Regions from separate parts of the Flavobacterium sp. WC2430 genome, predicted to be linked through region 3. Evidence: riboswitches for the same ligand, from Rfam matches in the RefSeq annotation. Region 3 holds a riboswitch; each other region holds the start of a gene.
What was found. A riboswitch is a leader RNA that binds a small molecule or an ion and turns the genes downstream of it on or off. The one in region 3 is predicted to bind S-adenosylmethionine.
Positions count from the first base shown of each region.

Region 1 (4,218 bases), 670 kb from region 3:
CGAGAAATATCGGGTTCGGCAGCAATTAAATTTAGGAATTTTGTCATGGCATATTCGCCATCGAGCATTCCTTCATCCATATTAATATCGATGATTTGCGCGCCACCTTCCACTTGCTCTTTGGCAATACTTAGTGCTTCTTCGTATTTTTCTTCTTTGATTAATCGAAGGAATTTTCTAGAACCTGTTACATTGGTACGTTCTCCAATATTCACAAATACGCTATCAGGCGTAATGATTAAAGGCTCTAATCCCGATAATACAAGGTTTTTTCTAGTTTCTTGTGCCATTTTTTATTTTTATTTGTCCTGCAAGGTTTCTAAAACCATGTAGGTTTAACTTTTTATTTCTTATTATTTTGGGCGTGACCCCAAGGGTCGGGCTATTCGTTACAAGTCCTCGCTCTTCCTTCGTCAGGCTGTGGGCTTTTCACTGCTATCCCTCACGCGGGCATTATACTTCAATTGTCATTTCGAGGAACGAATTCTCTCGTCCTACAATCCTGCAAGGTTTTTTTTAACCTTGTAGGTTTATTTATCGATTCACTTTCTCAATTTATACCTACAAGGTTAAAAAAAACCTTGCAGGAAAAGCTATTTACTTATAATGTAGCAGTTATCCCCGTTTACATTGTTGCCGTCGAAACTCTTGGTTTATAATCTTTAGCTATATCAGCAATCAATCTGATATGTTCTGGTGTTGTTCCGCAACAACCGCCTATGATGTTTACTAAATTATCGTCTAAATAGGTTTTAATTTGCGCTTGCATCTCTTGTGGCGTTTCATCGTATTCTCCAAAAGCATTTGGCAATCCTGCATTAGGATGCGCTGATACATTGAAAGAAGTATTTTGTGATAAAGTCTGCAAGTATGGTTTCAACAAATCGGCACCAAGGGCACAATTGAATCCTACACTCAATAATGGAATATGCGAAACCGAAACTAAGAAAGCTTCTACTGTTTGCCCAGAAAGTGTTCTTCCCGAAGCATCAGTAATTGTTCCTGAAACCATGATTGGAATATCAATATTGCGTTCGTCTTTTACTTCTTCGATGGCAAAAAGCGCCGCTTTGGCATTTAAGGTGTCGAAAATAGTTTCTACCAACAATAAATCACTTCCTCCGTCGATTAAAGCTTCTACTTGTTGCTTGTAGGCAATGCGCAAATCATCAAAAGTTACAGCTCTATATCCTGGATCGTTTACATCTGGTGACATACTTGCCGTTCTGTTTGTTGGTCCTATTGAACCGGCTACAAAACGAGGTTTGTCTGGATTTTTGGCTGTAAATTCATCGGCTACTTCACGGGCTAATTTTGCCGATTCATAGTTTAATTCATATACAATATCTTCTAGATGGTAATCGGCCATTCCGATAGTCGTTCCAGAGAAGGTATTGGTTTCAACAATATCAGCTCCAGCTTCAAAATAAGCAGCATGCACCGCTTTTATGGCTTGTGGTTGTGTGAGTGATAGTAAATCGTTGTTCCCTTTTAGAGAATGTGGAAAATCTTTAAAACGCTCTCCACGAAAATCTTCTTCGGAAAAATTGTAGCGCTGCAACATGGTTCCCATAGCTCCATCGAGGATGAGTATGTTTTTTTTAATGGCTTCTTGAATACTTGACATAACTTTTTATTTCTTGTAAACCACAATGATTTGTTGTGATTTATACTTTTGATTATTAATTACAAAAGTTCACTATTGTTTCTTTTTAGCCCTGATTGCAGTGAAAATCCTTTTTATCCTGAATTTAGTTCAGGATCCTGAACTAAATTCAGGATAAAAAGATTGAAACGGAAAGCAGGAAGGATGATGGTAAAAAAGCACCAATCATTCGCTCTAAAAAAATATCGATATGTTGTCAAGAAAAGGTTTGAGAAATACTGTAAAAGTATTCTTGTGTTATCTATCTTGGATGCTGAAACAAGTTCAGCATGAAGTAGAATGTAGCACCTTCTTTAAAGATAAAGGGTTGCTAAGGTTTCATCGGGTCTTTCCCTCCGCCTTTCGTGATAACTTTCAATAAATATAGGAACAGTGCAAAGTAAAGACATAGCGCTAATACTTGCAAGTATTAGCGCTATATTTTTTAACTTGAATGTGATAAATTGTTATACTATAGCTTTTACCACTGCTTTTGGCGCTTCTTTACGAGTTCCGTCAAAACCATCAACACCAGAAACTGTAGTATATTTCAACACATATCGTTTCCCTGGATTGATAATTTGGTACGCTGCCTGGCACATTAATGTTGCTTCATGGAAACCACAAAGAATTAATTTTAATTTACCTGGATAGGTATTCACATCTCCAATGGCAAAAATACCCGGAATATTAGTTTGATAATCTAAAGCATTGTTTACTTTGATTGCATTTTTTTCAATTTCTAATCCCCAATGTCCTATAGGACCTAATTTTGGTGTAAGACCAAAAAGAGGAATAAAGAAATCTGTTTCAATTTTACGATGTGCTCCATTTTCATCAATGTCAATTGATTCAATATGTTCTGCTCCGTTAATTCCTACGACCTCAGCAGGGGTAATCATACGAATTTTTCCGACATCTTTTAATTCTTGTACTTTTTCAACAGAATCTAATGCACCACGAAATTCGTTACGACGGTGAATCAATGTCACCTCTGAAGCTACATCCGTAAGGAAAATACTCCAGTCAAGCGCTGAATCTCCTCCGCCAGCAATTACTACTCTTTTATTTCTAAACTCTTCCGGATCTTTGATGAAGTATTTAATTCCTTTATTTTCATAGAAATCAATTCCATCAATAAGCGGCTTTCTAGGTTCGAAACTTCCTAAACCACCTGCAATTGCAATTACTTTTGCATGAAACTCAGTTCCTTCATTTGAAGTTACAATAAAACTTCCGTCTTCTTGTTTTTCAATTGTTTCAGCACGTTCTCCTAGTGTAAACCCAGGTTCGAATTGCTTAATTTGTTCCATTAGATTATCTACTAAATCTCCTGCTAATACATCAGGAAATCCTGGAATATCGTAAATAGGTTTTTTAGGATATAATTCGGATAATTGACCACCTGGTTGTGGTAAAGCATCTAATATATGGCATTTTAATTTTAATAATCCTGCTTCAAAAACGGCAAATAAACCAGTTGGACCGGCTCCTATTATAAGGATATCTGTTTCAATCATGTTCAATACTTTTATTCCTCCCCCTAGCCCCCTCCCAAGGAGGGGGAGACTGGGTAGAGTTTTTTTTGTTATACTTGTTCTTACTTATTATTCTTTTCACAAAGGAACGAATGAATATCTCAAAAATAAATGATAAATATCATTCGGATTCTTTGTTCTTTAATCTTGACCCTATTATCTCGGTTCTATTCTTTATTCTTTAACGATTCTGTAATTTCATTCATCTTCTGAACTTTCTCTTCGAAATCTCCTTTTAAGGTTTTGCGATATTCGTTTAGATTTTCGACCATTTTATTGATGTCTTCTGGAATAACCTCTTCAAAAAATTCTCGTAATCTTTTGGCTGTTGTTGGTGATTTTCCATTGGTTGAAATAGCAATTTTCACATTCCCTTTGGTCACTATTCCTCCCAAATAATAATCACATAAATCAGGCGTATCGGCAATATTACAAATGAGATATCTTTCTCTAGACAAATTGTAAATCCTTCTATTCACTTCAAGATCATCCGTACAAGCAATAACCATATGCCGTTTTTTGAGCATTTTTTTCTTGAACTTCCTATCGGTCAATGTAACCGTTTCGTGCTTATCTGCCAATGTTACCAATTCAGGTAAAAATCGTGGTGCTACCACCTCAACATTAGCATTTGGACTTGATTTTAACAAAAAACTCAACTTCTCTAGTCCTACATTTCCTCCACCAACAATCAAGACACTAAGATTGTGTAGTTTTAAAAATACGGGATATAATTCATTCCTTTCCATAAACTAATAGTTTGTTATGATTGGATTTTAACTCTTTGTAAAACCCTTTCCTTTTCTTACTATCACCTACTACCGCACCTATTACAATAATGGCTGGAGAACTTAATTTTTGTTCAACAACAATTTTTTGAATCGTGTTTATTGTTCCAATTCCTATTTTTTCCTCTGGAGTCGTACCGTTTTGAATGATCGCTACAGGTGTTTCACCTTTGGATTCTTTTTGGAAAATAGCAACAATTTCTTCTAATTTGCTCATTCCCATCAGTACTACTACAGTAGCTGAAGA
Region 1 is NZ_CP162007.1:1,357,081-1,361,298, reverse strand. Features, by position in the region: gene metH (methionine synthase) at 1-290, opposite strand, end outside; gene AB3G36_RS05865 (homocysteine S-methyltransferase family protein) at 626-1,627, opposite strand; SAM riboswitch class I at 1,901-2,020, opposite strand; gene AB3G36_RS05860 (NAD(P)/FAD-dependent oxidoreductase) at 2,113-3,165, opposite strand; gene AB3G36_RS05855 (bifunctional precorrin-2 dehydrogenase/sirohydrochlorin ferrochelatase) at 3,351-3,932, opposite strand; gene cobA (uroporphyrinogen-III C-methyltransferase) at 3,919-4,218, opposite strand, start outside.
Region 1: linked by a shared signal. The riboswitch ahead of AB3G36_RS05865 (homocysteine S-methyltransferase family protein) and the one ahead of AB3G36_RS02940 (hypothetical protein) in region 3 are both predicted to bind S-adenosylmethionine.

Region 2 (4,218 bases), 1.9 Mb from region 3:
TCAATTACTTTGTCAAAATCCTCTTCAGACATACGCATTAGCAAATTATCCTTTGTAATTCCAGCGTTATTGATTAAAATATCAACAGTACCAAATTCAGCAATTACAGCTTCAACCATAGTTTGCGCTTCATTAAAATCAGCGGCATTTGATTGGTATCCTTTCGCTTTTATTCCCAAAGCATTCAATTCATTTTCTAATGCTAAAGCCGATTCTACAGATGAACTGTAAGTAAACGCAACATTTGCACCGTGTTTTGCAAAAACCTCTGCAATTCCTTTTCCAATTCCACGACTTGCGCCTGTTATAATGGCCACTTTTCCTTCTAGTAATTTCATATTCGAAAATTAGTTTAATTTTTATTTGAAGCTATTCCCGCTATTCGCTTCAATCTTTTATGTTTTAAAGAAAAACATAAAAGGATTTCCACTACTATCAGGGCTATCTTAGAGTCGTCAAATATAGAATAATTCCTTTTTTAAAAAAAATTTCAAATTCAATAACATTATAAATCGAACCGATTTTAAATATCTAAAAATCGTTTTACTAATTTATCCCAAAATGAACTATAAATCGCTACCAAAGTAAAAATAAATAAAAATAGATGATACCACGCATTCCCAAGCAAATCCATAAAATCAAGTTTCCCATTAGCAAAACTTAAAATCAAAAGTACTTGCGCACCATAAGGCAAAATTCCTTGAATAACACAGGAAAAAATATCAAGAATAGCGGCTGTTTTTTTAGAACTTAAATTGTATTCGTCGTTAATTTCCTTGGCAATTCCTCCAGTAATCACAATTGAAACCGTATTATTAGCAATAGCTACATTGGTAAAACCCACTAAAGCCCCAATCCCCGCTTGGGCTGATTTTTTACTCTTAATGCGTTTTTTTATTTGGTACAATAAAAAATCAATACCTCCAGCCTTATCCACCATAGCGGCTAAACCTCCAGTCAGCATCGATAGCAAAAAGATTTCGGTCATACTGGTGAATCCTTCATAAATTTTTCGCGCAAATTCCATTAACGTAAAATGATTTCCAAAATACCCAATTAATCCAGCCAATATAGTTCCAATAATCAAGGTAGAAAATACATCAACACCAACCAATGCAAGTACAATTACTAAAATATAAGGTACAATTGCAATCCATTCAAAACTTGTTTTAGGAATAGCTACTGCAGTAATATCAGAATTCAATCCCAAATAAAAGAATACTGCGATTGTTATAATAGCAGCAGGAAAAGCAATGAATAAATTGATTTTAAATTTATCTTTCAATTCACAACCTAAGGATTGTGTCGCAGCAATTGTCGTATCGGAAATCATAGATAAATTATCACCTAACATGGAACCTCCTAATAAAGCACCAGCAATCAAAGGCAATGAAGCGCCACTAGAATTAGCCAAATCAACTGCAATTGGCCCAATTGCCACAATTGCACCTACAGAAGTTCCTGTAGCTGTTGATAAAAAAGCGGCTATCAAAAAGATCCCCAACGGAAAGTAAGCCACATCTACAGTATTAATTCCAAGACTTACCACGGCATCAACACCTCCCATTGCTTTACTAACCACTGCAAAAGCACCTGCTAATAGATAAATCAAACACATAGTCATAATTTTACTCTCTCCGCAACCTGCAATCAAGGTGGTTACTTTTTCATCAGCTGAACCTTTAAACAGTAAAAAAGCAGCAATAATTCCAATTAAAACCGCTATTGGAGCAGGTAAAGCATAAAAGTCATCAAGCCAAATTCCAGCTCCTAAAAAAGTAAAAATAAAAATCAATAAAGGAATTAAAGCGTAAGCACTTCCCCTTTTTTTCAATAAATGAGTCATAAATCAGTTTTAAAAATGATAGTATTATGACGAAAACTAAAGCAAAAAAAATGGGAATGTAAAACAACATTTTTTCCAAAGGATTTGGCTTATCGTTTTAGCACCTTGCTCGTTGTTGCAGGTTGCTATCTCATTATGAGATTCGTGATAACGGCTGCAAAAGTAAATATTATTTTATATAAAAAGCAATAGTAAAGTAGATTTTATAATTTAAAACCAAAAAAGCCTTACCGAAGTAAAGCTTTTTATAATTAAATTATAATTTTGTAACTGACTAGAAAGCCACATTCCATTTTGGTAATCTTCCATTTTCATCTAAGAAGTTTTGTAAAACTTGTCCTTCTACAGATGTTGGAATCCCTTTAGATTTCTCGTTGAAAGTTTCGTACCAAACCACTTCCAAAGTGCTAATATCCTCTTTTACCATTTGTGTTGGCCAAGAATATTTTCTTCCTGTTTTTGCAAACTGGTGTCCTTCAACAATCTTTTCTTTCAAACCACCATTTTTGATTTTCAAAGACCCATCGTTTTGAACAGTTCCTGTAGAACCCACCATGATTAACTCTTTTTCATCTGCAACTGCATAAACCAAAAATACACCACTTCCTTCAGAAGCGTTACATACTTGCTCTAAGCTATCGTCTGCTGTAAAAGTGAAGCTATCGCTTACCTTAAACTTTTTTAATTCTTTGTACATCTTTCTTTTGTATTAATATTAAATAAAATGCCTCACAAAAAAAGTGAGGCATTTTTATAATGACTTGAAATCACCACTAATTTTTCAATTATCCGATAACTTCTTTTACTTTTTTTCCAATTTCAGCTGGAGAATCTACAACGTGAATTCCACATTCTCTCATGATTTGTTTTTTAGCTTCAGCAGTATCATCTGATCCACCAACAATAGCACCTGCATGACCCATTGTACGACCCGCTGGAGCAGTAACTCCCGCAATAAATCCTACAACTGGTTTACGGTTACCATCAGCCTTAATCCAATGAGCAGCATCGGCTTCTAATTGACCACCTATCTCACCTATCATAACGATACATTCTGTTTCTGGGTCATTCATCAATAATTCAACTGCTTCTTTAGTAGTAGTTCCAATGATTGGGTCTCCACCAATACCAATTGCAGTCGTAATTCCTAATCCTTGTTTTACAACTTGGTCAGCCGCTTCATATGTTAATGTTCCTGATTTAGAAACAATACCTACAGTTCCTTTTTTAAATACAAAACCTGGCATAATACCAACTTTAGCTTCACCAGGAGTAATGATACCAGGACAGTTAGGACCTATTAACCTAGCATTTCTTTCTTTTACGTAAGCATTTGCTTTGATCATATCAGCTACAGGAATTCCCTCTGTAATAGCGATAATTACTTTTATTCCAGCATCAGCAGCTTCCATAATTGCGTCCGCAGCAAAAGCAGGTGGTACAAAAATGATTGTTGTGTCAGCACCAGCTTGTTCAACTGCATCTTTTACAGTATTGAAAACAGGTCTGTCTAGATGAGTTGATCCTCCTTTACCTGGAGTAACACCACCAACTACGTTTGTACCGTACTCAATCATTTGAGAAGCATGGAAAGTTCCTTCGCTTCCTGTAAATCCTTGAACAATTATTTTGGAATCTTTATTAACTAAAACACTCATGATATATATTTTATGTGATTTTTAAAATTGTGATGCAAAAGTAAGGTTTTGAAAATTATTTTTAGCCCTTTATTATCAAATAAATTAGGATAATTGACTCATTTGATAACCTCTATATAATTTATTGTCTTTTATTTGCCAAATTGCAATAAAATGGGCCAATAACATTTCTTCTCTAGGGTTCTCTATTGTTTTTACAAAATGAGAATAACGAACCGTAACCATATCATTTTCTGAAACGATATGACTTATTCTTACTTTCGAACGAACATACGCTTTACTCAAATCATTAGAGAGACTCAATAAAGAATCATAATCCAACTGGATAAATCCTTTACTACTATTCCAATCTACAATGATATCAGAATGCAAATAATCTTTTAAAATGTCACTATCAATTAGTGCATCTGATTTGTAAAACTTTTGAATAATTTCTTTTGCCGACATAATTATTTCAATTTATTGAGTATCTCAGGTATTCTTTTAATATTGGCCAGTTGTTTCAACTTCTCTCTAGATTCTTCAATTGGTGTACCGAAATAAGTTTTGCCCCCTTCTACCGATTTAGTCACTCCAGTTTGCCCTAAAATTACTGCTTTTTCTCCAATTGTGATGCCACTAGTGGTTCCTACTTGTCCCCAAATCGTAACTTCATCTTTAATAATTACACATCCTGCAATTCCAGTTTGTGAAGCGATAAGACATTTTTTTCCA
Region 2 is NZ_CP162007.1:2,685,109-2,689,326, reverse strand. Features, by position in the region: gene fabG (3-oxoacyl-[acyl-carrier-protein] reductase) at 1-338, opposite strand, end outside; gene AB3G36_RS11775 (Na+/H+ antiporter NhaC family protein) at 524-1,846, opposite strand; SAM-I-IV-variant riboswitch at 1,906-2,002, opposite strand; gene AB3G36_RS11770 (hypothetical protein) at 2,121-2,543, opposite strand; gene sucD (succinate--CoA ligase subunit alpha) at 2,632-3,504, opposite strand; gene AB3G36_RS11760 (nuclear transport factor 2 family protein) at 3,589-3,951, opposite strand; gene AB3G36_RS11755 (UDP-3-O-(3-hydroxymyristoyl)glucosamine N-acyltransferase) at 3,954-4,218, opposite strand, start outside.
Region 2: linked by a shared signal. The riboswitch ahead of AB3G36_RS11775 (Na+/H+ antiporter NhaC family protein) and the one ahead of AB3G36_RS02940 (hypothetical protein) in region 3 are both predicted to bind S-adenosylmethionine.

Region 3 (4,218 bases):
CAGCAGAATACTTGACGCTATTTTCAATAAAAGATTGGTTTACGTGCTCAAATGTGTCAACCCAGATGGTATTTCTTGTATTATCGGACGAAGCATGTCTGTTAGAATAATCTTCAATTAAAAGAATAATATTACCCAGAATAATATCTGAATCATGGTCTTTTCCTAAAACGGAGGCGCTATTAAAATCAATGAAATTTATTACACCATCGAAAATAGGGTTCTCCCTAGCAATAGAATTTAATCGCTTATTTATTTCATTACCAATTGAAGTTCTTTCTTCATAACATAATTTTAAAATAGATTGAAAATCACAATCGGCGGGAATCGTTATATTCAAACCTGTATTAGTGTTTTTATTATCACTAATGTGTCTTAAAAACACCAATGTTAAAATATAGTTTTTTAGACTATCGACCTCAATTTTACCCCGGAGTTTATTTAATAAATTCCAAAAATCACTATTCCAACTATTTTTACTCTCAGACATAAACTTTTATTTAACTAATTACTTTGCAAATGTAAATTGCATTAGTGCATTACACGTGCATTAATAATTATTTTTCATTTTATCGATTCTATCTTCTAGTTTTTCAACTAAAAATTGTGGTTTAATTAGTCTGATTTTTTCTCCAAAAGACAAAATCAATGTTTCCAACTCATAGTTTGGTATTAGGTTTAAGTGAATGAAATACTTACCATCTTGTTCTTTAATTTTCTGTGAGCCGTGAATAGGTTTGGTTTTTAAGTAAGGGACCAGAGACTGGTTAGCTTCAATTACGATCTCTTGGACTTCATCATTTGATACAGTAACTCCCACAACATCTTCGAAATATTCATTAAAGTCGATTTCAGTCTCTATATATTCCTGAGAAGTTTCTTGTATACTTTCTATTCTGTCTAAAGCTAAATTTGTTATAGTTTCATAATCATTGGACTTCCCAAATAAAAACCAACGCATATTATATTGCTTTAAATAATAGGGATGTAGGGAAAGGGTAGTAGCAGTATCTGTTTTGAAATTCTTATATTCAATATTTAAAACCTTTTTATAAAGAATTGCATTATAAAGTTCCGGAATGTATTCCAATCCCTTCAAGTATTCATTTTGTTCAAAACTGATAATAATCTCCTTTTGTTGTTTCAAGTTAAATGTAGATTCTAATCTTGTATTTAGCTCATTGATCCAATTGTATTGTGGTAATCCTTTGAAGCGGTCTAATGTTAACAATGCTTCCCTTAATTGATTTGCTTCTGTTTCATTCAAGGGTTGGTTTGAAATCGAAAAAGAAGGGTTTTGATACCTATAGAAAACTCTTCTCCCTTCTTTGTCTTTTGTGAGTTCAACATTCCAACCTTGTTCACTTTCCATGAATCTTAGATCATCATAGAGTTGTCTTTTTTTAATCCCTTCTTCATTTCCGGAATACTCATAAATTGCTTTATTACATTCTTCGATAAGATCTTCAATAGCGTATTTTCTTCCAGTATTACGGAAGCACTTATCTAAAGTTTGGTATCGGATAATAGCATGTTTATTTGTAGACATGTAAGAATTTAGTTCTGAATTTTATATAACACAATAATACAACAAAGCATAGGAATTAGAATGAGGAAAGCCGTAAAGGATTGCCTTATTTTAGATTAATTCCATGCTCTTTAATTTGTTTTGATTGCATTTGAGTAAAGAAACGATATTTTGTAGGAATTTACTATACCCAGTTTTAGTGATATTCTAAATGATTGTTAAGATAAGGATTCGCTTAATTTATATGTTTTATGGGGTTTTAAGGTCTGGATTTATTTTTAATTTATATATTTGAATATCATTACGAACTAAACTTAAGTAGTAGCAACCTGCGACCACACGCGAAGGTGCTGAAACAATGAGCCTAAACAAAGGAAAAATTATGTTTAAAACACCTCGGTTTATTTCCAAATTAAATACTGCTTTAAAAACAGAAAAGGCTGAAAAAAATCTGTTTAAGATTTATTTAGACCTCGATTTCCAGTTTTATAGTGTCGATTTTGACGAGCTCCACGAAGTCAACTATGTATATGACGAGAAGGAGTTGTACGACCAAAGTATCGCTGGTATTACAACGTTTTTAAAATTTCAAAAACCCAATGGAAGGGATTATGAGTTTTACCCTGATATCTATTATACACAACTAGGTAAAAATCAAAAATATGCTATTATCACGTATTCTTTTACAGGAGCTTATTCTACTAAAGCAGTTGCAATGGTTCAAAGACTGCGATTAGATACTATAGAGATATTTAAACATTCCTAAAAAATATAATGAAAACAAAAGCGATAAAAACTTTTACAGCTGTCATTACCCTTGGACTAGAAATAGGCTATAGCAAAGAGCTTTACAAGAAAAGTTTTTTGATTCAGACCCTTCAGGAGTATCAAAGGCATAGAATTGATGAAGCAAGTATTTATTTAAGTGCTTCAATCACCGAATGTATTATTGTTTTAGGTGGTCAGGAAGAGAAGCATTTAAAGTTAGAATTTATAAACTATCCCAGATTCCCTTTGGATGTTGAGGTGTTTAAAAATGAAATAATAAAACTTGGTTCTCATTTGCTTAATCAGATGCAACAAAACAGAACTGTAATCGTGTTTACAGATGAAACAATTATGTTGGAAGTAGATGAAGGAATTGACCCAAGGATTTAAGAGAGAATTATTTAACTGTAATATTATAATTATGAGAATTTTGTTGTTTTTACTGTCCTATGCTATAGTTCTTTGGCTTTTATTTATTCCTAAAAATATCTTCTATTTAGAAATATATGAATTATTTGGAGATGAATTACCAATTGTTATATTGGCAATATTGCCAATATTTCCAAGTTTGAAAATTTCCTCATATCTAAATAAAAAAATTCAAAATTTAAATATCTATAAATTAACTAATCTTCAAATACTGACAGGGGGCATTGAATTTGTAATTCCAGCCTGTCTATCTTTTTTCCTATTTCAGTATGTTCACAAAATAGAATCATATGGTTATGGCTATTCACATAATATATCCGACACCATTGTCTATGTTTTTTCAGCGCTATTTTTTGTGATTTTGCTTCTTGAATGGATAAGAAGGTATAAATCAGAAAAAGATAAGTATCTAGTTTTCACATACATTTATATTGTAATTATGGTAATTGCATTTATGCTTAGTATAAAATATATTGCACTCATGTTTGAGCCTAACTACTTGCCTTTTGAAGAGTCACAGAAAATTAGAAGATAAGATTATGAATACCTATATCGTTTATTTTTCGCAAAAATAGAGGGATTAAGGACTGTATATAAAGTAGGGGGTTGGTAGTTGAAAAGGAAAACGACTTTAAAAACAGCCACCCCCCTAGGTGAATAATGTTTTTCTTTGATTTGTTTTGAAATTTTATGTTCTTCGCTGGTAGAGGAATTTTGTACCCTATATCAGCTCTTTGTTCCTGTATAGTAAAAACCCCTTTGCTAGGTCAGTTTTATTCCGTTTTTTAGGGCTGAACGGCAATCCTGTCTAGGTTGTTTGCACAATTACAAACTGTCACTTCTTTATCAAAGTAATATTATAACTGACTACTTACTTTGTATAATTGAAAAATGTCATATAAGTTGAAGGAGATGAAAACTATCTTAACAGGAAAAAGACATGAATAGGTGTTTGTATCTATACTTTCAATTTATTCTAAAATTTAAAACACAGCAACTATAATATATAAGAAATTTAAACATTGAAAAATGAGTTTATTTTGCGTGTTTTCTCTTTTGTCGGGCAATGGCCGGACAAATGCCATAAAAAAAAGCCTGTAACACTTGATAAACAAGCAATTACAGACTTTTTAAGTACCCGGAGCCGGAGTCGAACCGGCACGGTTTCCCACAGGTGTTTGAGACCAGCGCGTCTACCAATTCCGCCATCCGGGCTTAGCAGACATGAAATAACAACAGTTATTTCAACGCAATAAAAGAGGAGATTGTAATAAATCAACCATCGATTCCTTTAACACGGTGCAAATGTAAAAAATAATATTAAAAATTCTACTAAAAATACTTAATTTTTTCCTTTCAGAGTTGAATAAATTTTATAAATTTGCACCTCGTTAAAAACGCAACACACAACTAACTACACCCGAGGCGCATACAAACATCTGGCTTAGACAATTGACTAAGCCGAACAGTATGGAGCGTAGCGGAATAAAAAC
Region 3 is NZ_CP162007.1:689,822-694,039, forward strand. Features, by position in the region: gene AB3G36_RS02930 (N-6 DNA methylase) at 1-490, opposite strand, end outside; gene AB3G36_RS02935 (helix-turn-helix transcriptional regulator) at 551-1,549, opposite strand; SAM-I-IV-variant riboswitch at 1,822-1,919, shown strand; gene AB3G36_RS02940 (hypothetical protein) at 1,887-2,294, shown strand; gene AB3G36_RS02945 (hypothetical protein) at 2,303-2,686, shown strand; gene AB3G36_RS02950 (hypothetical protein) at 2,661-3,260, shown strand; tRNA gene AB3G36_RS02955 (tRNA-Leu) at 3,861-3,940, opposite strand.

Region 4 (4,218 bases), 650 kb from region 3:
AACGATTCAATCTTCTTTGCGTCTAAAACCAATTCTGGATTAGCAGTATAAATCCCATCAACATGCGTGAAATTTTGTAATTCCTCGGCATTAATATAATTAGCAATTAATGAAGCAGTATAATTACTTCCGTTTCTACCCAAAGTGGTTGTTTCTTGTTTCCCATTAGAACCAATAAAACCAGTAAGTACTAGAACGAAATCTTTATTTTCTTTAAAAACTTGGATAATATTCTTTTTAGAAAGAGCGTCTAATGGTTGTGCATCACCAAAATTTGAGTCAGTTACAATCAACTCTCTTGTATCAGCCAGCTTTGCAGGAATGTTTTTTTGATTCAATAAAAATACCAATAATTTTGCCGAAAGCACCTCACCTTGCGCTAAAACTTGGTCTTTGATTTTAGGGCTATAATCGCCAATTAAACTTACCCCTTCAAATAGTTTGTCTAGTTTATCATATTCAGCCGAGAAATCTACTGCGTCAAAACCGTCTTTTTGATAGGTTTTAAAACTTTCTAGTAAAGGCTTATAGTTTCCGTTTTTGGCAGCGATGGTTAAAATATCATCAAGCTCATCTGTTGCTTTGCCACGTGCCGAAACTACAACAGCAATTTTTTCTTCTTGCTTTACTTTACTTTCAATAATATCCAAAACTGTATTGATTCCTTCGCCGTTAGCCAAAGATTTTCCACCAAATTTTACTATTTTCATCTGCTTTTTATTTTTAAAAACAACTTCTAATAAATTGTCTAATTGTTCGTATTCCATCAAGAAGGCATCGTGCCCGTGTTGTGAGTCAATCTCACTATAGAATACATTATTTTTAAATTTTTTAATTTCATTGTAGGTTTCTCGATTTTCTTTTGCTGTAAAAAACAAATCCGAATTGATTCCTACAATGTATATATTGGCATCCACTTTTGAAATAATCGATTCTAAAGACTCATGATTCCGAGTAATATCAATTGTTTTCAACAATTGATTCATCATTTTATAAGCAGATAGTTGAAACCTTTTTTCTAGTTTTTCTCCGTGGTAATTCAACCAACTTTCTACTTGAAATGTTTCGAGTTGCACATTGATATCCCTATTAAATTTTTCTTTGAAAGATTCAGGTGTTCGGTAGCACAACATGGCGTGAATACGCGCGTCTTCAATTGGTTTTTTAGAATTATTAAGGATTTGCTCTTGCAAATAACAATTAGCAATCAACCAGTCTGTCGCTTTCCAATCAGTAGCAATAGGAATAAAGTTTTGTGCCAATTTAGGTTCCAAAGCTAAAATTTCCCAAGCAATTCCACCACCCACAGAACCGCCAATGAGAGCAAATAAACTATCAATTTTCAAAAACCGAAGTCCTTCGATGAAAATCCTAGCAATATCTCTGGCGATAAAATCTCTGTAATTCTCTATGGTAGCCGAATTGAAGCCATTACCTGGTACATCAAAAGAGACGATCGTATATTTTCTAGTATCAATAGTTTTATCGACACCCACGATATCATTCCACCAACCTGATTCTCCAATAACTTGTGAATTTCCGGTCAAGGCATGGTTTATTAAAATAATGGGAGCCGTATGCAGCGGAGCACCAAAAATTTGATAACTTAAGTTGAGGCTAGCGTATAATGCACCATTATGGGTGGTGAAATTTTGTAAGGTAATATGTGTTGGTTTATTTTCCAATGTCAAATCTTTTATTGATTTTGATTTGTATTTGGAAATATTAGAAAGAAAAAACTAGGGAATTACTAGAGAATTTCTTGTTGTTATCTTTCCACTTTTGGGAGTGGTAGAATGCAGCACCTTCTTCGATTTCTCAAAGGGTTGCTAAGGCTTCATCGGGTCTAATCCCTCGTCCTTTCTTTATAACATTTCAATACGTTTGTGAACTTAATGATGCAAATTAACTACTAATTTTTTAAACAAACAAATTTTAAACATTCTGATTTTTAGCTAAAAATATATTTAACAAAAAAACGCAAGGCATCGCTGAATATAACTATTCAGAAATTACTCGCGTACAAAAGGGATGTTGAACAACTTCCAATTAAATGAAAAGTGTATCATTTTCTTTTGAATACATTAAAAGTTGTAATGAATTAACTGCTTTTTTAGATTTTTTTGAGTCTGGTATTTCCATTCCCAATCTTGGATTCACTAATTCATCAACAACTAGTCCGTTGTCCGTATTTTTTTTGCCTCTTAAATTCCTTAGAAACCCCAATGTTCTTGAAAATTTGTTAGTTGTATTCATGATAATTATATTTAAGTTAGTTTGTTTTCTCTTTATTATTTTAAAAAAATTTAGATACCAGAATAAAAAAAATCCTTTTGGACAAAATACCAAAAGGATTCAAGTTATATAAAACTTATACTTTTGGAATCAACAGACCTTATCGCAAAACATTGCGACAACTATCTGAATCTTTTTATTTGAAAATATTTTCATTTATTTATTTTTATGAATCGTACTATTTGTATAAATTAAAAAAGCCTCCCAATTGTCTTGGGAGGCTTTTGCTATATTATATATAATTTAAAGCAATAACTAGCTCCCGAATTTCTTCGATAGGACTACAAATTGTTTACAAATATTAAAATTCATCTTTGATATTTTTTACTGAAACAAATATCTTATTTAATTCTGTATCTTCCAAATAATTCACAACTATTTAACGATATTTTCATCTTTAAAATGAAAAACAGAGATACTATTAACAAATAACAGTGATAATGTTATGAAATCAATTACTTTTCCGTTTTAAACTGGCACTCCTGTTACTTTTTTAAAAATCACTACCTCAAACCAGTTGTACTATTTAATTTGATTTTTAATTTAAAAAATAGTTAAGTTTAATTTGCAATTCAAAATGGTTTCATACATTTGCACCCAAATACAAGAGGAAAAATTTGAACTGATTGCAACCTCTTCATAATGAAACGAATTCATTATGAATACTGAAAATTTTTCAGTAGAAAAAATGCTAAAGCAGAAACTCTCCTTTAGCTCGATATTTGCAATTATTTTTCCTCGCTTAATTTTAAAATAAAAATTATTATGGCTTATTTATTTACGTCAGAATCTGTGAGCGAAGGACATCCAGACAAAATTGCAGATCAAATTTCAGACGCATTAATTGATAACTTTTTAGCATTTGACGCTGATTCAAAAGTAGCTTGTGAAACTTTAGTGACTACAGGTCAAGTAATTTTAGCAGGTGAGGTAAAATCAAATACCTATTTAGATGTACAAAACATTGCTCGTGAAGTAATCAGAAAGATCGGTTACACCAAAAGCGAATATATGTTTGAAGCCAATTCTTGTGGTATTCTTTCGGCAATTCACGAACAATCAGCAGATATTAATCAAGGTGTTGACCGTTCTAATCCAGAAGAACAAGGAGCGGGTGATCAAGGAATGATGTTTGGTTACGCTACAAACGAAACAGAGAATTATATGCCATTGGCACTTGATTTATCTCATAAATTATTACAAGAATTAGCCCTATTAAGACGTGAAAATACAGCAATCACTTATTTACGTCCTGACGCTAAATCTCAAGTAACACTTGAATATAGTGATGATAACATCCCAACTCGTATTGACGCGATTGTTATATCAACTCAACATGATGATTTTGACGAAGAAGCGATTATGCTTGCTAAAATCAAGAAAGATATTGTGGAAATCTTGATTCCTAGAATCATTGCAAAAAACCCAAAAAGCGCTCATTTATTTAACGATGCGATTCACTACCACATTAACCCAACAGGTAAATTTGTAATAGGTGGACCTCATGGAGATACTGGTTTGACTGGTAGAAAAATCATTGTGGATACTTACGGTGGAAAAGGTGCTCATGGTGGAGGTGCATTCTCAGGTAAAGACCCTAGTAAAGTAGACAGAAGTGCTGCTTATGCAACTCGACATATCGCTAAAAACTTGGTTGCTGCTGGTATTGCTAGTGAAATTTTAGTACAAGTATCGTACGCTATTGGTGTTGCTAAACCTATGGGAATCTTTATTGAGACCTACGGAACATCAAAATTGAACTTGACTGACGGTGAAATTGCTAAAAAAGTAGAAGCAATCTTTGATATGCGTCCTTACTTTATTGAACAACGCTTAAAATTAAGAAACCCTATCTACAGTGAAACAGCTGCTTACGGACATATGGGACGTACACCTGAAACGGTAACGAAAACTTTTTCTGCT
Region 4 is NZ_CP162007.1:1,342,012-1,346,229, reverse strand. Features, by position in the region: gene thrA (bifunctional aspartate kinase/homoserine dehydrogenase I) at 1-1,685, opposite strand, end outside; SAM riboswitch class I at 1,766-1,874, opposite strand; gene AB3G36_RS05800 (hypothetical protein) at 2,050-2,256, opposite strand; gene metK (methionine adenosyltransferase) at 3,061-4,218, shown strand, end outside.
Region 4: linked by a shared signal. The riboswitch ahead of thrA (bifunctional aspartate kinase/homoserine dehydrogenase I) and the one ahead of AB3G36_RS02940 (hypothetical protein) in region 3 are both predicted to bind S-adenosylmethionine.